Regions from separate parts of the Paenibacillus sp. 79R4 genome, predicted to be linked through region 4. Evidence: riboswitches for the same ligand, from Rfam matches in the RefSeq annotation. Region 4 holds a riboswitch; each other region holds the start of a gene.
What was found. A riboswitch is a leader RNA that binds a small molecule or an ion and turns the genes downstream of it on or off. The one in region 4 is predicted to bind cyclic di-AMP.
Positions count from the first base shown of each region.

Region 1: another riboswitch for cyclic di-AMP. It lies ahead of DMN77_RS03760 (hypothetical protein); the one in region 4 lies ahead of DMN77_RS21400 (3D domain-containing protein).
Region 2: another riboswitch for cyclic di-AMP. It lies ahead of DMN77_RS21660 (resuscitation-promoting factor); the one in region 4 lies ahead of DMN77_RS21400 (3D domain-containing protein).
Region 3: another riboswitch for cyclic di-AMP. It lies ahead of DMN77_RS22010 (C40 family peptidase); the one in region 4 lies ahead of DMN77_RS21400 (3D domain-containing protein).

Region 1 covers NZ_QJOT01000002.1:395,350-399,915, reverse strand. Annotated here, with positions in the region: gene kdpA (potassium-transporting ATPase subunit KdpA) at 1-1,577, opposite strand, end outside; gene DMN77_RS03760 (hypothetical protein) at 1,627-2,040, opposite strand; cyclic di-AMP (ydaO/yuaA leader) riboswitch at 2,157-2,353, opposite strand; cyclic di-AMP (ydaO/yuaA leader) riboswitch at 2,459-2,699, opposite strand; gene DMN77_RS03755 (metal-dependent hydrolase) at 3,237-3,935, shown strand.
Region 2 covers NZ_QJOT01000022.1:12,201-16,766, forward strand. Annotated here, with positions in the region: gene DMN77_RS21650 (HD domain-containing protein) at 1-781, shown strand, start outside; gene DMN77_RS21655 (TatD family hydrolase) at 852-1,622, shown strand; cyclic di-AMP (ydaO/yuaA leader) riboswitch at 1,839-2,052, shown strand; gene DMN77_RS21660 (resuscitation-promoting factor) at 2,312-3,448, shown strand; gene rnmV (ribonuclease M5) at 3,722-4,273, shown strand; gene rsmA (16S rRNA (adenine(1518)-N(6)/adenine(1519)-N(6))-dimethyltransferase RsmA) at 4,273-4,566, shown strand, end outside.
Region 3 covers NZ_QJOT01000023.1:16,433-20,998, reverse strand. Annotated here, with positions in the region: gene DMN77_RS22020 (M1 family metallopeptidase) at 1-900, shown strand, start outside; gene DMN77_RS22015 (hypothetical protein) at 1,003-1,836, shown strand; cyclic di-AMP (ydaO/yuaA leader) riboswitch at 2,057-2,192, shown strand; gene DMN77_RS22010 (C40 family peptidase) at 2,196-2,687, shown strand; cyclic di-AMP (ydaO/yuaA leader) riboswitch at 2,930-3,065, shown strand; gene DMN77_RS22005 (C40 family peptidase) at 3,069-3,539, shown strand; gene DMN77_RS22000 (GNAT family N-acetyltransferase) at 3,780-4,304, shown strand; gene DMN77_RS21995 (c-type cytochrome) at 4,440-4,566, shown strand, end outside.
Region 4 covers NZ_QJOT01000021.1:34,972-39,537, forward strand. Annotated here, with positions in the region: gene DMN77_RS21390 (dihydroorotate dehydrogenase electron transfer subunit) at 1-396, opposite strand, end outside; gene DMN77_RS21395 (polysaccharide deacetylase family protein) at 809-1,618, shown strand; gene DMN77_RS21400 (3D domain-containing protein) at 1,687-2,376, opposite strand; cyclic di-AMP (ydaO/yuaA leader) riboswitch at 2,381-2,593, opposite strand; gene DMN77_RS21405 (VOC family protein) at 2,851-3,234, shown strand; gene DMN77_RS21410 (amino acid ABC transporter ATP-binding protein) at 3,332-4,054, opposite strand; gene DMN77_RS21415 (amino acid ABC transporter permease) at 4,041-4,566, opposite strand, start outside.

The DNA of each region.
Region 1 (4,566 bases), on a different contig from region 4:
AATTTATTGTCAGTCCGCAGCGTACCGATCGTCTCCATGACAGGCTCTTTCTGCATTAAGGACCCTGCGGCAGCTAACAAAGCAATCATGGATATATAGCGGCCCAGAAGCATGACCAAGCCGGTCATAATATTCCAGAATGCAGTATTATCCGCGAGGCCCTCGAAGCCGGAGCCGTTATTTGCGGCAGAGGATGCATACTCATACAGCATTTGCGACAGACCGTGATACCCCGGATTTGTGACTGCGTCGTACCCTAACCCTGTCATAGCGCTGATTGCTGTTGGCGCAAGCACAAGCAAGGGATGGATAAGAATCGCAATGGCGATCAGCTTCATCTCCCTGGCTTCAATCTTCTTGCTAAGGAACTCCGGCGTTCTGCCGACCATTAATCCACAAATAAATACGCCGAGTATGGCGTACATCACCATGTTCATAAGTCCGACGCCCTTCCCGCCAAAGACGACGTTCAGCATCATCTGGGCCAGAGCTGCCAGGCCGCCAAGCGGAGTAAGCGAATCATGCATATTGTTAACGCTCCCCGTAGTCGCAGCGGTCGTAATCGCCGTAAAAATCGCCGAGCCCGCAACCCCGAAACGCACCTCTTTGCCCTCCATATTACCTTGCGTGAGGTCTATTCCAAGCGTATGGAAGAGCGGGTTCCCGGCCTTCTCGCTGAAATAGACCAAAGATAGAAATCCAAGGAACAAGACCATCATCGCGGAGAAAATAACCCAACCTTGCTTCTTATTGCGGGCAAATAAACCGAATGTATAAGGCAGTGATGCGCTGATCAGCCACATGGACCACATCTCTATTGCATTCGTCAACCCGCTGGGGTTCTCGAACGGATGAGAGGAATTTGCTCCAAAGAATCCACCCCCGTTCGTACCCAAATGCTTGATGGATTCCAGCGAGGCCACCGGCCCAAGCGAGATTCGCTGTACAGTCCCTTCCAGCGTGTTCACAGCCGTGGCAGGCTGCAAGGTTTGCGGAACCTGGAGCGCCACCAGCAGAAGCGTTACGATCAGCGAAGCAGGCAGAAGAATACGAACGATCGCCTTTACAAAATCCTCGAAGAAATTCCCCAGCCGTTGGCCTCTCCCGGTAATCCCGCGGATAAAAGCAATAGCAACGCATAGACCTGTAGCCGCCGATGTGAACATCATCATGGTGATAACAGCCATTTGCGAGAAATAGCTCAGTGCTGTCTCCCCGCTATAATGCTGCAGATTCGTATTGGTCATGAAGCTGATTACCGTATTGAATGCCAGCGTCGGCTCCATACCACCGCTTCCTTCGGGATTCCAAGGCAACCACTGCTGCAGGCTGAGAAGCAGGAAAGCGATGGTCATCAACACCACATTGGTGGCCAGCAAGCTGATAATATATTTCTTCCAATCCATCCCTTCGCGCCGCCGGTAGCCGGCTATGCTGAAAATAAACCGCTCTGTTGCTCCGAAGATGCGATCACTACGATTCGGTACATTGGAGAAAACATGATATATATAAGTTCCGACCGGCTTCACCAGCAATAATATGACGCCGATCACGATGAACATTTGTAAATAATCCATTACACACTCACCCCATCAGGAATCCTGTTTATAAATTTTAAGCTCCGGCTTATTGCTCAAGCTGTGGCTTTGCCGTAAGCAGAAATCCAACCTCTCCGCTCACGGAATGGATGACATAAGAAGCTCCCAGCCCTTTGTAAATCATGCGCGGATTTTTATTCGGAGTAATAATGAAAATCTGATCCTGCGTCCATCTCCGGCAGATTTGCAAATAGCGACAAGTTAATGTCATACTCAGTTCAAAAATATAGCAGCGGCCGATTGGAAACGGCGGAACGATCCAGCTCTGCTCGTCATCCGTCTTGATGCGCAATACATGTCTTACGCCCAGTTTATGAAGGACTTCTTCCTCCTTCTTGTTGTTCACCAGTACCGCGAAATTACGCTTCGCTGCCATCAGCAGCAAAATGAACTTCAGTCCAACCGGGTTCGGGGCTGCTACCAGAACAAACTCTCCCTCCACTTGAGAACACCCTCCTTGAATTTGCAGAGGACAACACAAGAGAAGCCGCAGGAAAGATAGTAACCTTCCCCGCGGCTTTATGGGTGGTCTTGGACCCACTATTCGGCCTTTGGTGGTTGCCTCTTCCTTGACGCTTACGAGGTTAGCTGACGGATTCGGGCGCGGAAGTCGCCCTACCTTGAAGAATAGATTATCCTCCAAGCGATTCACCCCATGGAACTAAGGTTGAGAAGCCCGCGGAGCGGACATCACTCAGTACCGTTGGTTCCCCCGCTGCTGTCCTATCCACGACAGCATTCAGCGTTTTTTGATGGATCATTTCATTGTATTTCAATTCATTTTTCAAATTAGGGCGCAAAAAACCACAGAGGCAAACGGTCCTCTGTGGCCGAATTTATTGCGGCTCGCAGTCACCTTTCCTCTCTCATACCCACGCTGACGGAGTTAGCTGACGGATTCGGGCGGTGAGAGTCGCCCTACCCGAGAAGAGTCCATGGTCTCTTCCTCAGGATTCACCCCTGTCCGAATGGGCCTGTGTTGGCTCTCACACCAGCCCTGGCCCTTCAGACGTCGCGCAAGCCGCATTGATCATCACGCAGCAAGCACTTGTTGGTTCCCCCGTTCCCTGGAATATCCCAGAGATTAAGCGATCGGAATTGGTTAATATTGATTATGGATTATGGATTGAATCATACCGCTGCAAGGGTTGACTGTAAAGCCAACTTCCTGGCAAAAAAAGCGATAAATTTAAAGGAATACGAAAATATACCGCTTACATTGATATGGCGCTCTCTAATTTTCGCTATAGCTCATTTCTACTCTTGATTTTGAATTCTTTTATAAGAATTCCACAGATTATAGCAAACGACCTCTGGACTCTCCCCTTTACTGGAACGTTATACTCGGTAAGCAAGTGCAAACCCTATCTATATTGCCTTCGGTTCGACGCTTGGCGGCTTCGTTGCCATAAACAGTCGATTGATCGATGTGTCCTGGTCCGGGGGAATAGTCACCATTGCCGCCGCTGTTTTGACCGGGATTAGCTACCGTCTGGATCATCATAGCTCACAGCTATGCAGTGATCCGGCAGGCGCAAAATGTTAATACTGCACTGGCCAGCCAGCAAAATTTTACTCATGCCTCTGCTTCGCTATAATAGAGTTAGTTCATTATTTTGCCAAAAAGGAGCGATATTTGTGAAACTAACGTATCTCGGACATTCATGCGTATTTTTAGATACCGGCGATTACCGTCTGATCATCGACCCATTCTTGACCGGAAATCCTAAAGCAGCTGCTATGGCAGAAGATATCGATGTCGATTATATCCTGCTTACCCATGGGCATTCGGATCATATCGGGGACGCTGAGGCGATTGCCAGAAGGACTGGAGCCACCATCGTAGCTATTGTTGAACTGGCCGACTTTTTTAAGCAAAAAGGGCTTAAGGCAACCGGGATGAACCTGGGAGGCTCATCCAACTTCCCGTTCGGCAAGTTAACCTTCACCCCGGCTCTCCACAGTTCATCCGTAGAAGTGAACGGAACCAATGTCTACTTGGGAGTTGCTGCGGGCATTGTGCTTAATATCAACGGCTTCATCGTCCATCATTGCGGTGATACCGCACTGTTCAGCGATATGAAGCTCATCGGAAGCAAACATAAGATCGATCTCGCCTTCATCCCGATCGGCGATTTCTTCACCATGGGACCGGAGGACGCCCTGCTCGCTGCCGAATGGATCGGCGCCAAGCACGTGGTCCCGGTTCACTACGATACATTTGGCCTCATCAAGCAGGACGGAGCACAATTCGCCCACCAATTGCAAAAGCTTGGCATATCCGGCCATGCCCTGCTGCCGGGCGAAAGCCTCGATCAAGCTCAATTGGAGCGTTAACTGACCATTCTCGTCTCACTTCATCGACCGCTCTATTTATTTTGTATCCGGGCCATTAACCCAGCTGGTCAGGCCATCCGCCCATAACCGACCGCACCGGCTGCACCTACCGCCCAATGCTGGCCTGATACTGGCACGACGCTAGTCCGATGCGGGCACGATACTGGGCTAATGCTGGCCTGATACTGGCACGATGCTAGTCCAATGCTGGACCAATGCTGGCCTGATACTGGCACGATGCTAGTCCGATGTTAGTCCAATGCTGGACCAATGCTGGACCAATGCTGGACCAATGCTGGACCAAATAAAAATAGCTGCTTATCAGCAGCTATTTTTATTTCTAACGAAACTACAGAACGTTATTGGCTCCCCAAAAGCGGGAAATTATTTTTAACGAAACACCATATCGTTATTTGGGCGAAATACCAGCAAAAAGAGATAATTCTTGTTCAATAGCGATACCCAGTTTCGTTAAAAATCTCAGCGCCCCGATTTGAAGCCAATAACGATACCACGTTTCGTTAGAATCTCCAAAATAGTAGATTACGCAATCGGGTCCATGTTGCCTTCCCGAATCAAATCGGGAAGTACCATATCCCGACCAACATAATGCCGTGCGAAACTTACAACA
Region 2 (4,566 bases), on a different contig from region 4:
GGATCGGATGGATTATTTACTGCGCGATGCTTATTTTACCGGTGTTAATTATGGAACGATAGATATGGATCGGATTCTGCGAATGCTTAGACCGTATAAAGGAAGAATTGTCGTCAAGGATTCGGGCATGCATGCGGTAGAAGATTATTTAATGTCCAGATATCAGATGTACTGGCAAATTTATTTCCATCCGGTTACGCGCAGCTCAGAGATCATTTTAAGGCAGATTTTCAAAAGAGCGAAGGCGTTGTATGAGCAAGGCCATCGCTTCAAGTTTCTGCCGGAACCTTTGCCTTCATTATTTAATCGCACCATGACGGTACAGGACTATCTTCAATTAGATGAAGCGTTGGTTCAGACGGCCTTTATGCAGTGGAGAAAGGAGACGGACGAGCTGCTTGGAGAACTGTGCTCCCGGTTCATCGACCGCAAGCTGTATAAATATGTAGAGATGGACTCTTTGGATATGGAGACAATTGAAGAGATTAGAGCTGCATTTGATAAGGCGGGGCTTAATCCGGAATACGATTTGGAAATTGATTTTCCAACGGATCTGCCTTATGATGTGTTTCGTCCGGATGGGGAAGGGCGGGAGAAGCAGATCCTGCTTCTGGACCGTCAAGAACGTTTGCGTGAGATTTCCGAAGTATCGGATATTGTCAGATCGATCAGCGGTTTGCAGCGCGGGAAATTCCATTTGTATTTTCCAGATGATAAAGTTCTTGCAGTTATTGACGATTTGCCGCGGGAGATTGCGGAACTATTCGTAGAACAGCATTAAAATTCTCGAATGATGCCAGGATGAACTCAACAAAAATTAACCAATGAACTAGCTGGGAGGCGCATATACATTGATGCTTATTGATACACATACCCATCTGGATGCTCCACAGTTCGACGAGGATCGCGAGGAGGTCATTCAGCGGGCTCTGGAACAGGGAGTGACGCGGATGATCAACATTGGCTTTAATCGGGAGACGATTCCGACGACGATGAAATTGGCGGAGCAATACGATTTTATCTATGCAGCCGTGGGCTGGCATCCGCAAGATGCGATTACGATGCAGGATGGTGACCTCGACTGGATTGCGGAATTGTGCAAGCATGAGAAGGTCGTCGCAATCGGCGAAATCGGGCTGGATTATTATTGGGATACGTCACCCAAAGAGGTGCAGCACAAGGTCCTGCGCAATCAGATCGGGCTTGCTCGAAGTCTGGGAATGCCAATTTCGATTCATAATCGGGATGCACATGAGGATATTGTACGAATTTTGCAGGAAGAGAAGGCAAGTGAAGTTGGCGGTGTGATGCATTCCTTCTCTGGCAGCTGGGAAATTGCCAAATTGTGTCTGAATATGGGATTTCATTTGTCATTTGGCGGGCCGATTACGTTCAAAAATGCCAAGCAGCCAAAAGAGGTTATTATGAAGGTTCCCATGGACCGATTATTGATTGAGACAGACTCCCCATATTTAACACCACACCCATATCGTGGGAAGAGAAATGAGTCGGGTTACGTCCGTCTCGTCGCCGAGGCGGCAGCGGAATTAAAAGGGATTTCTTTGGAAGAATTAGCCAACGTAACAACCAAAAATGCAATGGAACGATTTGGCATTCGCTGAAATATTGAGAAAAAGTAATGAAAAAATGAGTAAACGAGAAAGATTAATGCATTTTAACAATTAAAACTCTGTTTATTACATTTTTTTAACCAATTATTAAAATAAACGTTGTTGATTCGTCCTTTACAACATGTATCGAAACAAGATAGAATTTCTTCAGTAATCCATTTGGCGATTCTCACAGACTTATTTTGCCAGAGATTACCGAAGTTCCATAAACCAGTCTCGCTGAATCTCCGAGTGTGGAGAACGGGGGAACCGACCACGGCAATTCATGAGATTATGAATGAGCATGTCGTGAAGGATTTCTTTGTAAGGGTCTATGGGGTGAATTCGAGGTCATTGCGCCATGAGCGAATGAACTAAGAAAGGGCGACTCTCTACGTCCTAACCCGACAGCTAACCTCGTAGGCGTATCCAGAGAGGCAACAACTCGTGCATCTATACATCACTGATTATTCCGGAAGCCACGAACAGAGTTCCTCTAACTCTTTCTTTAGGCTTCTTTTGTTTTGAATAAACTTAGTAGGGTCATCATACTGTTGTTTACAGGGGGTGACCAATGCCGAGAGGACTGGGACAGGAATGCGGAGTGCGCTTTATGGCATTTCGTAAAATCGATCTGTAGTCACGTCAATTTCATGATATGTCGATCTAGACGGCGGGACTATGTAAGGAGGACGGAAGATATGGGATTTTTCCGTAACCAGGATACCCATGAATCACGCTCATCCAGCATGTCTTACGCAATGCGATGGAAGCAAGAACATCTGCGTCAGGTTTTGCTTGTTGGAGTTCTGGCCATTGCAGTAATCACCATCATCCTGATTTGGTTCTACACACAGAACAGTAAAAAAATATATTTGGTTGTTGATGGAAAGACAGAGTCAATCACCACCAGACATTCCTTGGTCAATAAAGTGCTGGATGAACAATCCATCATATTGCAGCCGGGCGATGAAGTTTCCAAATCGTTGTCGAGCGCAATAGAGGATGGGGACCGGATTGAGATTGTCCGGGCCGTTCCCGTCAGTATCAGTGTGGATGGCGCTCATAAGCTGACCTTTACCACGAAGGCCAAGGTAGAGGACGCTATTCAGGAACTAGGCGTAGATGTGAATCAGGAGGATAAAGTTTCTCCAGGCCTGAATCAGGCCGTCACAGCGAATATGGTTATTAATATCGTTCGTGTCAAGAAACATAATATTCAACAACAAGAGACCGTACCATTCAATGTCGTCAAGACAAGTGATGATCAGCTGCTGAAGGGTGAAACGAAGGTCGTACAGGAAGGCAGCCAGGGCCTAGTCGTACACAATGTTGAGAAGGTGTATGAGGATGGCAAATTCGTGTCAAAGCGTTGGCTTGGCAAGGAGGTCGTTAAGAAGGCCACACCTAAAGTCATTGCCGTGGGCACGAAGCCGAAGACTGCTGTGATGTCCGCTAGCATTTCCCGCTCCTCGGATCAGGTGAGCATCAGTGGATTGACCAAAAAGGGCGGAGTCTCGTTCAAATATAAAAAAATGCTCAAGAACGTAACCTTGACTGCCTACTCTGCAGAAGAGGATGGAATCGGCACGAAAACAGCTACAGGAACCCGAGTTCAAGAGGGAAGAACGATCGCTGTCGATAAAAATGTCGTTCCGTTAGGTTGGTGGGTATACATTGAAGGCCTCGGATTCCGCAAAGCGGAAGATACTGGGGGCGCTATTAAAGGCAACAAGATGGACGTATATTTTGATTCGCTCAAAACAGCAAACCAATTCGGCCGCAAGAAGGGTCGGACAGTTTATGTCATCGGCCCGACCAAGCCAGAGCTCAACTAGTTGGCTGCAAAGTTGAAAGGATATATCGAAAATAAGATCTAGGATCGTGATTAGCGGGGGTTCAAAAAGTGGACTTTTTGAGCAACCTCTATTAGGATGATGAATAAGACAGTGGATAAGAAGGGGAATCTATCCTCTTCTTTTTGTTTTGTTTATTAAAGCGTATAATTTTTAGGGATATATATGAGTGTTCAAAAAGGCCGGTTTTCAGTGCGATCTTGTGATCAGGAGCAGGTTTTTTGAACAATCTCTACATGGAAGGGAAGGCCGTATATGATCAAAGAGATCATTGTGGTGGAAGGCCGGGACGATACTGTGGCGATTAAGCGAGCCGTAGAGGCCGATACGATTGAGACGGGCGGTTCAGCCATCAATGAGAGAACATTGCGTAAAATAGCACTCGCCCAGGAGCGGCGCGGGGTTATTATATTTACAGATCCGGATCATGCCGGAGAGAGGATTCGCAAGATCGTTGCGAAGCGCGTGCCAGGCTGCAAGCATGCCTTCTTGCGGGAGGCCGATGCGACCAAGCGGGGAGATATCGGGGTCGAGAATGCGTCGCCAGAGGCGATTCGGGAGGCGCTGAGCCGAGTACGCAGCGAGACGGCGGGAATGGAGCCTCTGATCGATTGGGAAGACTTAATCGATGCAGGTCTCATTATTCACTCTCAAGCGGCTGCAAGAAGACGTAAGCTTGGCGAGCTGCTCGGAATCGGGTATTGCAACGGCAAACAGCTATATAAGCGGCTGGTGGCCTTTAAGATCAGCCGAGAGGAGTTCGCGGCTGCACTGGCACAATTGGAGGATGAAGGGGTAATTCATTAATGACGATAAGAGAAGATATAGCAACTCCACGCCGAACGAAGGAGATTATCCAGCGTCACGGTTTCTCGTTTAAGAAGAGTCTGGGTCAGAATTTTCTGATCGACCAAAATATTCTTGGCAAAATAGTATCCGCAGCAGGGCTGGATAAGACGAAGGGAGCGCTGGAGATCGGCCCGGGCATTGGAGCGCTTACTGAGAGGCTCGCTGAGGAGGCCGGCAAAGTGACCGCCGTGGAAATCGACCAGCGGTTGTTGCCGATCCTTGAAGAAGTGCTTGAGCCGTTCCCGCATGTG
Region 3 (4,566 bases), on a different contig from region 4:
GCCGAGGCAAACGGCGCGGGGGGCATGGAGTATCCAACGCTGGTCACCTCCTTCGGAGCAAAGAGCGATTCCCCGGATTACAATGAGCTGGAACGTACCGTTATCCATGAGATCGCTCACCAGTATTTCTACGGAATGATCGCAAGTAATGAGTTCGAAGAGGCCTGGCTGGATGAAGGATTCGCCTCCTATGCCGAGGATAAGCTGATGGAGCAAGAATTCGCTACTAACCTTCCGCTTCCGGTCCAATCCGCCATCATCACTTCTCCAGCTTCCCTAACCCAGAATGCCTGGAAATATGGGGATAGCGATGTATACGCACAGAATGCTTATTATAGAGGAAAGCTGGTCCTGCTTGATATTGAGAAGCAAGTAGGCGCCAAGACGATGAAGCGAATTATGTCCAGCTACAGCCTAAAATACCGCTTCAAGCATCCGACAACAAAAGATTTCCAGCGGACCGTCGAGCAAATCACGGGCCGATCGTGGAAGGATTACTTCAACCAATACGTATATAGCGACAAAATGGCTGATTTTTCAGTGGATCGAATTCAAATTCATCCCTCCGATTCAAGCAGCGGCAACGGATCGATCTATGAGTCCATCATTGATATAAGCCGTAAGGGCGCCGACTATCCAGAGGTAACCATATTGCTCTCGTTCAAGGATGGACATACTCTGCGCAAGACTTGGAAAGTGGATAACGACACCCTCCAGATCAAGGTTCAATACAAAGAGCCTGTGGATTGGGTACAAATCGATCCTGATTATGCGCTCGTTCTTGAGAATAAACACATTAACAACTACCTGAAGGCGGAGATTCAGGAGCCTGTGGGAACCCGCTCCACCTTAACGATTGTCAAATTGCTGGAAACCGTACTCGGCTCGTTATTATGGTAGGTACCCAACCTTTATAAATGCTGTATATGCTTCCGTAGCAAGTTTTTGTCCGCGGCTTATTCTACGGAGGCATACCTTAACAAAACTTTGAGGGGGAAAAGTATGATCTATATACGTAGTGGATGGAGTCTTATAAAAAACCAGCTTCCCTCTATTATCATCCTGTTTCTATATCAGCTGCTATGGGGACTATTTTTATACAGGCTCGTCAATTCAGTAGTTACGGAGGTCCTGGTTAGATACCCAGATCCCCCGCCCAACATGCTCAGCCAGGCTCTATTCCTCCTGGAAGGCCAATACGAGCTCAAGCATAGCCCCGACATCCGTCTCTATCTGGGGTTGCTGCTCGGTATGGCTCTCATCCGACTACTAGTGACGCCTCTGCTCCAGGCGGGAGTCCTGTATGGCTTAATGCCCAAGGAGGAGCGAAAGAGCGGACTTCCGCTATTCCGCGGCATGAAGGAGTTTGGAAAGCCGGTATTCTTGTTCCTATTTATTGAGCTTATATTAATCAGTCTGCCGCTATTATGGATTCTCCCTCACGTCCAGGGAATTCTGCCAGACCTGCTTCGCTCAGGCTCGGTACAGATTGCTCCCATGCTGAAGATGTCGGCCGTTCTGCTCGCTTGGTTGATCTATTGCTGGCTTATTGACCAATGCTTGCTGTTCGCACAATTTGGCTATCTTTTCAAAAAGGGGCTATGGGGTTCTATTCTGATAGGTGTTCGATATGTGCTTCCTGGAGCGGGCATCTCTCTCTTACTCGGCATTTTTGCCCTGATCCTGTTCTTCATCTTTGGTTCAGTATCGTGGATTTGGACCGGAATACTCGCTCTTATTCTGCAGCAAAGCTATCCTTTCATACGAAGTTTGTTCCGAGTTTGGGAGGTAACCTCTCAATATCAACTATGGGAAATGAAGTCACAGAAAAGTTAAATTATTTTTACCATTATAATCCCTTATACCACAAGGCCTCCGCCAGAATCGGAGGTCTTGTTCTTTGTTTTTGTCTCTGAATCTTGTGAATTAGGCATTGCCAAAATATACTTCTCTTTGTTACAATAACAACAGCAGAAATTCAGTAACAGTTTTGTAATCATTCTTGTCATAATAAGTCAAGTAATAGCAATTGCGAGTGTAATTATAACAATTATTTACGAAATCATGGCCGAATTCCCTCCACGGGGAACGGGGGAACCACTTTGGGTGAATTGATCTCGCTAGAGAGGGATCATAGGGAACCTTCAACCGAATCCTTAAGCTAACCTCGTAGGCAATCGGAAGGAGTATTTTTCTTGAAGAAACAGTTAACTACATTAGCTCTTGGTGTTACATTGCTTTTCTCCATCGGAACTGGTAGCGCTTTCGCTGATTCCAAATTAGACTCTGCTATTGATGGAGCGTTAGGAACGAAATATGTATCCGGTGGGACAACGACTTCCGGGTTTGACTGCTCAGGGTTCACGATGTATGTATTCTCCAAGATCGGGGTCAAGCTTCCTCACCAATCGGGATCGCAATATAAAATGGGCGAATCCGTATCCAAGGATGAACTAATCGCTGGCGACCTGGTGTTCTTTAACACTTCAGGCAAAGGCATATCCCATGTAGGTATTTATGTAGGTGAAGGCAAATTTGCTCATGCATCCTCTTCCAAGGGCGTTGTAATCAGCAAATTGAGCGAGAAATATTATGTAGATCGTTATGTTGGAGCTAAGCGCGTTATGAGTTCTGATAAGTACGAAGATGTTACTGGAGAAGTTACAGACCACGATGATGTAGAATAATAACGAATTTTAAACCCACGGAGATTCATTTGGAATCATAACCGTGGGTTTTTTATTTGTCTAAGGGCCTGCTTTTTCCCCGCTTCTGGCCCTTTATGCCTATCTGCCTGGATAGAAACACCGACTTGCAGATCAAATCTATCGACAAGCTTGTCAAACCTGGGCGGGTTTGGTAAAATGACCAATGTAATAGTAACAAGTTTGTAATCTTTGTTGTAACTATCGTAACTTTTGGGTGCATCAACTAAGAACAGCCGAATTCCCCAGCACCCGGGAAACGGGAGAACCATTTAGGGTGAATTGGCCGCAATCCTGCCGCCATAGGGAACCTTCAACCGAATCCGCAAGCTAACCTCGCAGGCCTTGGAAGGAGCTTACATCTTGAGAAAAACAATCATCGCAGCCGCTGCAAGCCTAGCCATCTTCTTCACCATGCAAAGCGGCAATGCTTTTGCGAGTACCACTCTTACTAATGTTGTTGACTCGGTATACGGTACACCTTACAGACTTGGTGGAATTAGCGCCAGCAGCGGCTTTGACTGCTCAGGCTTCACCAAATACGTATATCAGAAAATGGGCGTAACCCTACCTCGCGTATCAACAGATCAGTTCAAGCAAGGCACTGCAGTAAGCAAGAGCCAGCTGAAGCCTGGCGATCTCGTCTTCTTCAATACGACGGGTAAAGGCGTCTCCCATGTAGGCATTTATGTGGGTAATGGAGAATTTGCACATTCTTCCTCCTCTAAAGGCGTTCGGATCGACAGCTTGAGCAATAGCTACTACAAAACGCGTTATGTAGGCGCCAAGCGTATCCTTAGCCAATATACTTATTCTCTGTATGCCCAAGCCTAATCTTCAGCGTTCAACCATTTAACTTTCATTCATTCATTTATCATCATTTATAACTATATAATGCAATTGATTCCACGCCCGGAATCAATTGCATTTTTTTATCTCCGATCCTGTAGCGCATCGTGCAAGCAAAATATTCTAAAATCGCACTAACACCTTTACAAGGAATAGAATTCCCGTTAGAGTGAGTTTAAAAAGGTATCTAGCATCGTATCATGCAATAAGCAAGGAGGCGTAAATATGGAAAAGTATATTCCGAAATTTCTTATTGTACCTATGGAAGAAGACCATGGCGCAGACATCTGCACCTGGCGCTACGATTCTCCCTATGACGTATATAGCTGGCTCCCTTGGGAGCAGATGAAGGCGCTCGATGTAGAATTCGGCAATCCTGCACTACGGGCCGAACAATACGCCTCCCTATTGGATGAAAACGGCGGGCTCGCGGGCTTTGCCCAATACTTTCCCCTCAAAGGAGTAACCCGTATTGGGGTCGGGATGAGACCTGATTTATGCGGCCATGGTTACGGTAAATCATTTGTCATCGCGATCGTGGAGGAAGCGCTGCGTCGTAAGCCTGATAATGAGGTGGATCTTGAGGTTCTGACCTGGAACAAAAGAGCGATCCGAGCCTACCAGAAATCGGGCTTCGTGATTACTGATCTATATGAGAAGATGACGCCCGGCGGCATTTCCAAACCATACTATTGTATGGTATTTCGCGGATTCCCTAAAGAGGGAGAGTCTGGTCATATTGAACTTTAATGTTGTCTGTGATGATTTGCATATATTTTCAAGAAAACACTAAATTATCATTACTTTTTTTGTCACAAACGCTATGATCCACTGCAATGTTCCGGTATAATGGAATGGATAGCTTACATAAAAGGGGCGATTCGTGTGCAGAAATGGATCATGAGCGGATTACTCGGCGTGGCATTCATTATGGCCATCGTGTTAATTTTCACCTTACCTGGTAAAGAGGAAGTGGCCAAAGAGGCCAAGCCAACCATGCCTGAAATTACTC
Region 4 (4,566 bases):
TTCTACCATGTAAGACTCGCGGCTAAAGCCGAGATACACGTCGGCATTCGGAACCTGGCGCAGGGCATAATAAAACGGGGCAATCCCGATTCCCCCGCCAACAAATGCCGTCTTGCCTTCCGGAGCTTCAAATCCATTTCCAAACGGACCTTCCAGCCTCACATGATCCCCTTGCTTCAAATTTGAGAATAGTCTCGTTCCCTCTCCAACGACTAAATACAGAAATTCGATCCGTCCAGGCGTAATATCGAAAATACTCAGCGGCCTGGACAGCAGCGGATAATGGTCCCATGCGCGTATCATGTAAAACTGGCCCATCTTCCCGACGAATTGACCGGCAACGGCCAGACGAAATACTCCTGGTGCTACTTCCTCATTGGATATGACTTCCGTCAAATTGTTCAGTCCCCTTTCTTATTGAGGTTGTTCAAAAAGCCCACTTCCGATCCGAAAAGCCAACGAAGCCATGTGGCCTGCGAAAGCCTCTCAGTTGTTCACGACCAACTTCCTGCGCCCCTCTTCTCAGTTCCTATGCTCATCCAACAGAAGCGTTTGGAAAAATATCGGAAACATGAGCTCCGGTACTGCAAAACTGGCCTTTTTGAGCACACTATAGACGCCTGCTTGATTTTATACACTTCATTTAAAGATGCAATTTTTCTCGCCTACCAGTCTGTGATAAACATCACTCCAAAACGATTTAGCCCTGAGTAAAACGCTTACCTTGAAAATTAACCATTTCCTCATATTTTTCAATGAATATGGGCATACCAGAACATGACATTTATTTTGGAGAAGAGGTAATGCTATGTCCACAAAACTCAAACACTGGATGATCGTCTGCACCATCCTGCTCATGTTGTTCCCAAGCTCTGGGAGCATTGAAGCCAAACGGTCGTCACCGGGTGCACCAGGTACGGAGGACACGGCACCTACATCCACTGAGAGCAGTGAAAAGCCGCTTAATCTAGCCGAGCTGCAGCGCAAATATTCCGAGACCTTTGTATTCCGCGGTCCTCGGGTGAAGCAGGTCGCACTTACTTTCGACGATGTGCCAGACCCCCGATTCACGCCGCAAGTGTTGAAAATACTGAAGCGTGAAGGTGTCAAAGCCACCTTTTTCGTCGTAGGCAGCCGGGCCAAGAAACATCCTGATCTCGTTCGGCAAATCCACCGTGATGGCCATATCATCGGCAACCATTCCTATACTCACAATCAATTCAAGAAGCATTCGATGCAGGAGTTCCAGTCCGAAATACTGCGGACCGAAAAGGTGATTCAAAATATCGTCGGTTATCGCCCGAAGCTGATTCGGCCTCCATACGGTGATATTAATGAAGCTCAGGTTCGTTGGGCGAAGCGGCATAGCTACAGAGTCGTAAACTGGAACGTCGATTCTCTGGATTGGAAGGGGCTCGACAAGGACAAGGTCAAGCAGAACGTGCTTGAAACGGTTGGTCCCGGATCGATCGTTCTCCAGCATGCCGGAGGCGGCTCGGGCTCTAACCTGAACGGTACGATCGAGGCGCTGCCCGAGATTATCGAACAATTGAAATCCAAAGGCTATCAATTCGTTAATGTGGCCGATATGCTCCAAACCAAGAAAAATAAATTGTAATAAATAGGGCCGTACCGGAACAGCTTCTGTCCGGTACGGCCCTATAAAATCGATGAATCTATAATCTGCTATTTCAATACAAACAACTTAACATCCTGATAACCAAACTGGTTCACAAAGGAAGTACTGCCCGGGATGAAAATATCGATCCGGTTGCCCTTGATCGCTCCACCGATATCTGTCGCTGTCGCTACAAAAGCTTTCTTAGGCAGGCCTTCATGATCATGTCCGGTTACGAGCACCTTGGTGCCCAGAGGAATCACTTTCGGGTCCACTGCAATCGTTCCTAGTTTGAGCGGGTTGCCATAATAATCTACCGCGCCATATCCGCCATTTTCACTTGGAGCTGAAGAATACGCCGTCGCTTTGGCGCTGATCGTCTTGGAGTAATTAAAGCTCTTGCCCCAAGCTTCAACCACCTTTTGATCTGCAAGTACGCTTAGCGTAGGCAGCAGAATGGCGCTGTCCGCAGATGAAGCCTTCATTTCCGGAGCAGACATCGTATTGCTCTTGTTATCAGGAATTGTGATGCTAAGACCTTCGTATATATTGGTTGCCTGGATGGTCGGATTAGCGGTCATCAGCTTGTCCATCGGCACTCCATACTGCTTCGAAAGTGTATAGAATGTATCTCCTTCCTTCGCTGTATGTAACGAGTCGGCCAGCGCAGGAACGGATTGGATCGCTCCAAATAATCCAGCGGTAATCAATGCTGTCTTCATCATGCGCTTGAATGTCCATGTATGTTGTTTCTTCATGTTGTCCTCCTTTGATTTCGCCTGCGGAGTTAGTTGTCGGATTCGGGAAAAGGAAGCTTCCCTACGCGAGAATAGTAACAAATGATAGATTCATTTTTTGTTACTTTATCCGCGCTTCACCCCAAGATAGCCAATCTGTAAATGATTCCATTTCAAATCGGCCTTTCGTTAAATCGTCCCCCGCACTTGTCCTAGTAAGTTTCGGCTCATTGAATATATCACAACTTTGTAACCAATAGCTCATGTAATTGTTACCATTTGCGCACAAAGCCTGATATAACAAGGTATTTTTAATCTTAATTAATGACAAATACAGTTATATGTTTACTATATAAGCGCAACTCAACATGAGAAATGTGGACTGGAAAAGCCGGACTTGCTCTTTCTTTGGTTCGACCTCTATAGTAGTAAAGAACGGATAGGATGGTATTCCGCATAGCGAAAATATTGGGTTGGAGGGGTGAAGCATTGGGCTTGCTGCATCATATCGAGATTTACGTATCAAACCTTAAACGTTCGGCAGAATTCTGGGGATGGTTTCTGTCAGAGCTTGGTTATGCGCCGTTTCAGGAATGGGAAGAAGGCCGGAGCTGGAAATTAGGAGACACTTATCTAGTGTTTGTTCAAGCCAAAGAGAAATACCTGGACGTTCCCTACAATCGATGTCGTGTGGGGCTGAACCATTTGGCATTCCATGCGAATTCACGGCAACAAGTGGATGAGCTGACTGTCAAGATTCGGTCCAGAGGATTAAACGTGCTTTATCAGGATAGGCATCCTTTCGCCGGCGGAGAAGACTATTATGCCTTGTTTTTCGAAGACCCTGATCGAATAAAAGTCGAGTTGGTAGCACCTTGAGCATCCCTGTTCGCGATACTAGCAAAAAGGGCGATCCCCAAGTAGTATTTACTACCGGGATCGCCCCTTCCATTCCTCGCGCAAATATATCGCTCGGTTAGAGTACTTTGCTCAGGAACTCCTTCGTCCGCTGCTCCTTAGGCGCACCAAATACTTGCTGTGGCGAGCCTTGCTCCAAAACCTGGCCTTGATCCATAAAGATGATGCGATCGCCGACCTCTCGGGCAAAGCCCATTTCATGCGTAACGATGACCATCGTCATTCCTTTGTCGGCCAGCTTCTTCATAACATCAAGCACTTCTCCGACCATCTCGGGGTCAAGCGCGGAGGTCGGTTCATCAAACAGCATTACATGCGGCTCCATCGCCAGCGCTCTGGCAATGGCAATCCGCTGCTTCTGCCCACCGGACAATTGTGAGGGATAGGCATCCCGCTTATCCTGCAAACCGACAGTTTGCAGCAGATTCATCGCTACGGCCTCTGCTTTGTTCTTGTCCATCTTCTTCACGCGTATAGGCGCAAGGGTGATGTTATCGAGCACCGTCTTGTGCGGAAACAGATTGAACTGCTGGAACACCATCCCCATCTTCTGACGAGTCAAGTTAATGTTGTGCCCTCGTACGGTAATCGATTCGCCTTCGAACAGAATCTCGCCTTCAGATGGAGTCTCCAGCATGTTAAGACAGCGCAGGAACGTGCTCTTCCCCGATCCGCTCGGACCGATTACAACGACAACCTCCCCTTGCGAGACCTCAAGGTCTATCCCCTTCAAAATATGGAGATGACCGAATTTTTTATGCAAATTTTTAACGGTTATCACTGGCCTTCAACTTCCTTTCGAACACACCCAAAACCCGAGATAGTGTGAATGTCAGAATAAAATAAATTACTGCAACGATCAGATACGGTGTCATCCCGTTATACGTGATGCCAACGACAGAGCCGGATTGGAAGATCAGCTCGGTCACACCGATAATGGAGACGATAGAGGACTCTTTAATAATCGTTATGAATTCATTGCCGATGGCCGGAAGCACTGATTTAATCGCCTGCGGAATGATGATGAAGCGCAGCGACATTCCCTGCGACATCCCGAGTGAACGCGCCGCTTCCCCTTGTCCGCGATCCACGCCTTGAATACCTGCGCGAAAGATTTCCGCCAAATAAGCCGAGCTATTGATGGACAAAGTAATCGCACCCGATTGAATCGGAGTAAAGTTAACGCCGAATAATTGCGAGAAGCCATAATGAATAATCAACAGCTGTACCATCATCGGCGTTCCGCGCAGGAACTCCACCCAAGCATGGCCGATGAAACGGACGATTTTTAAG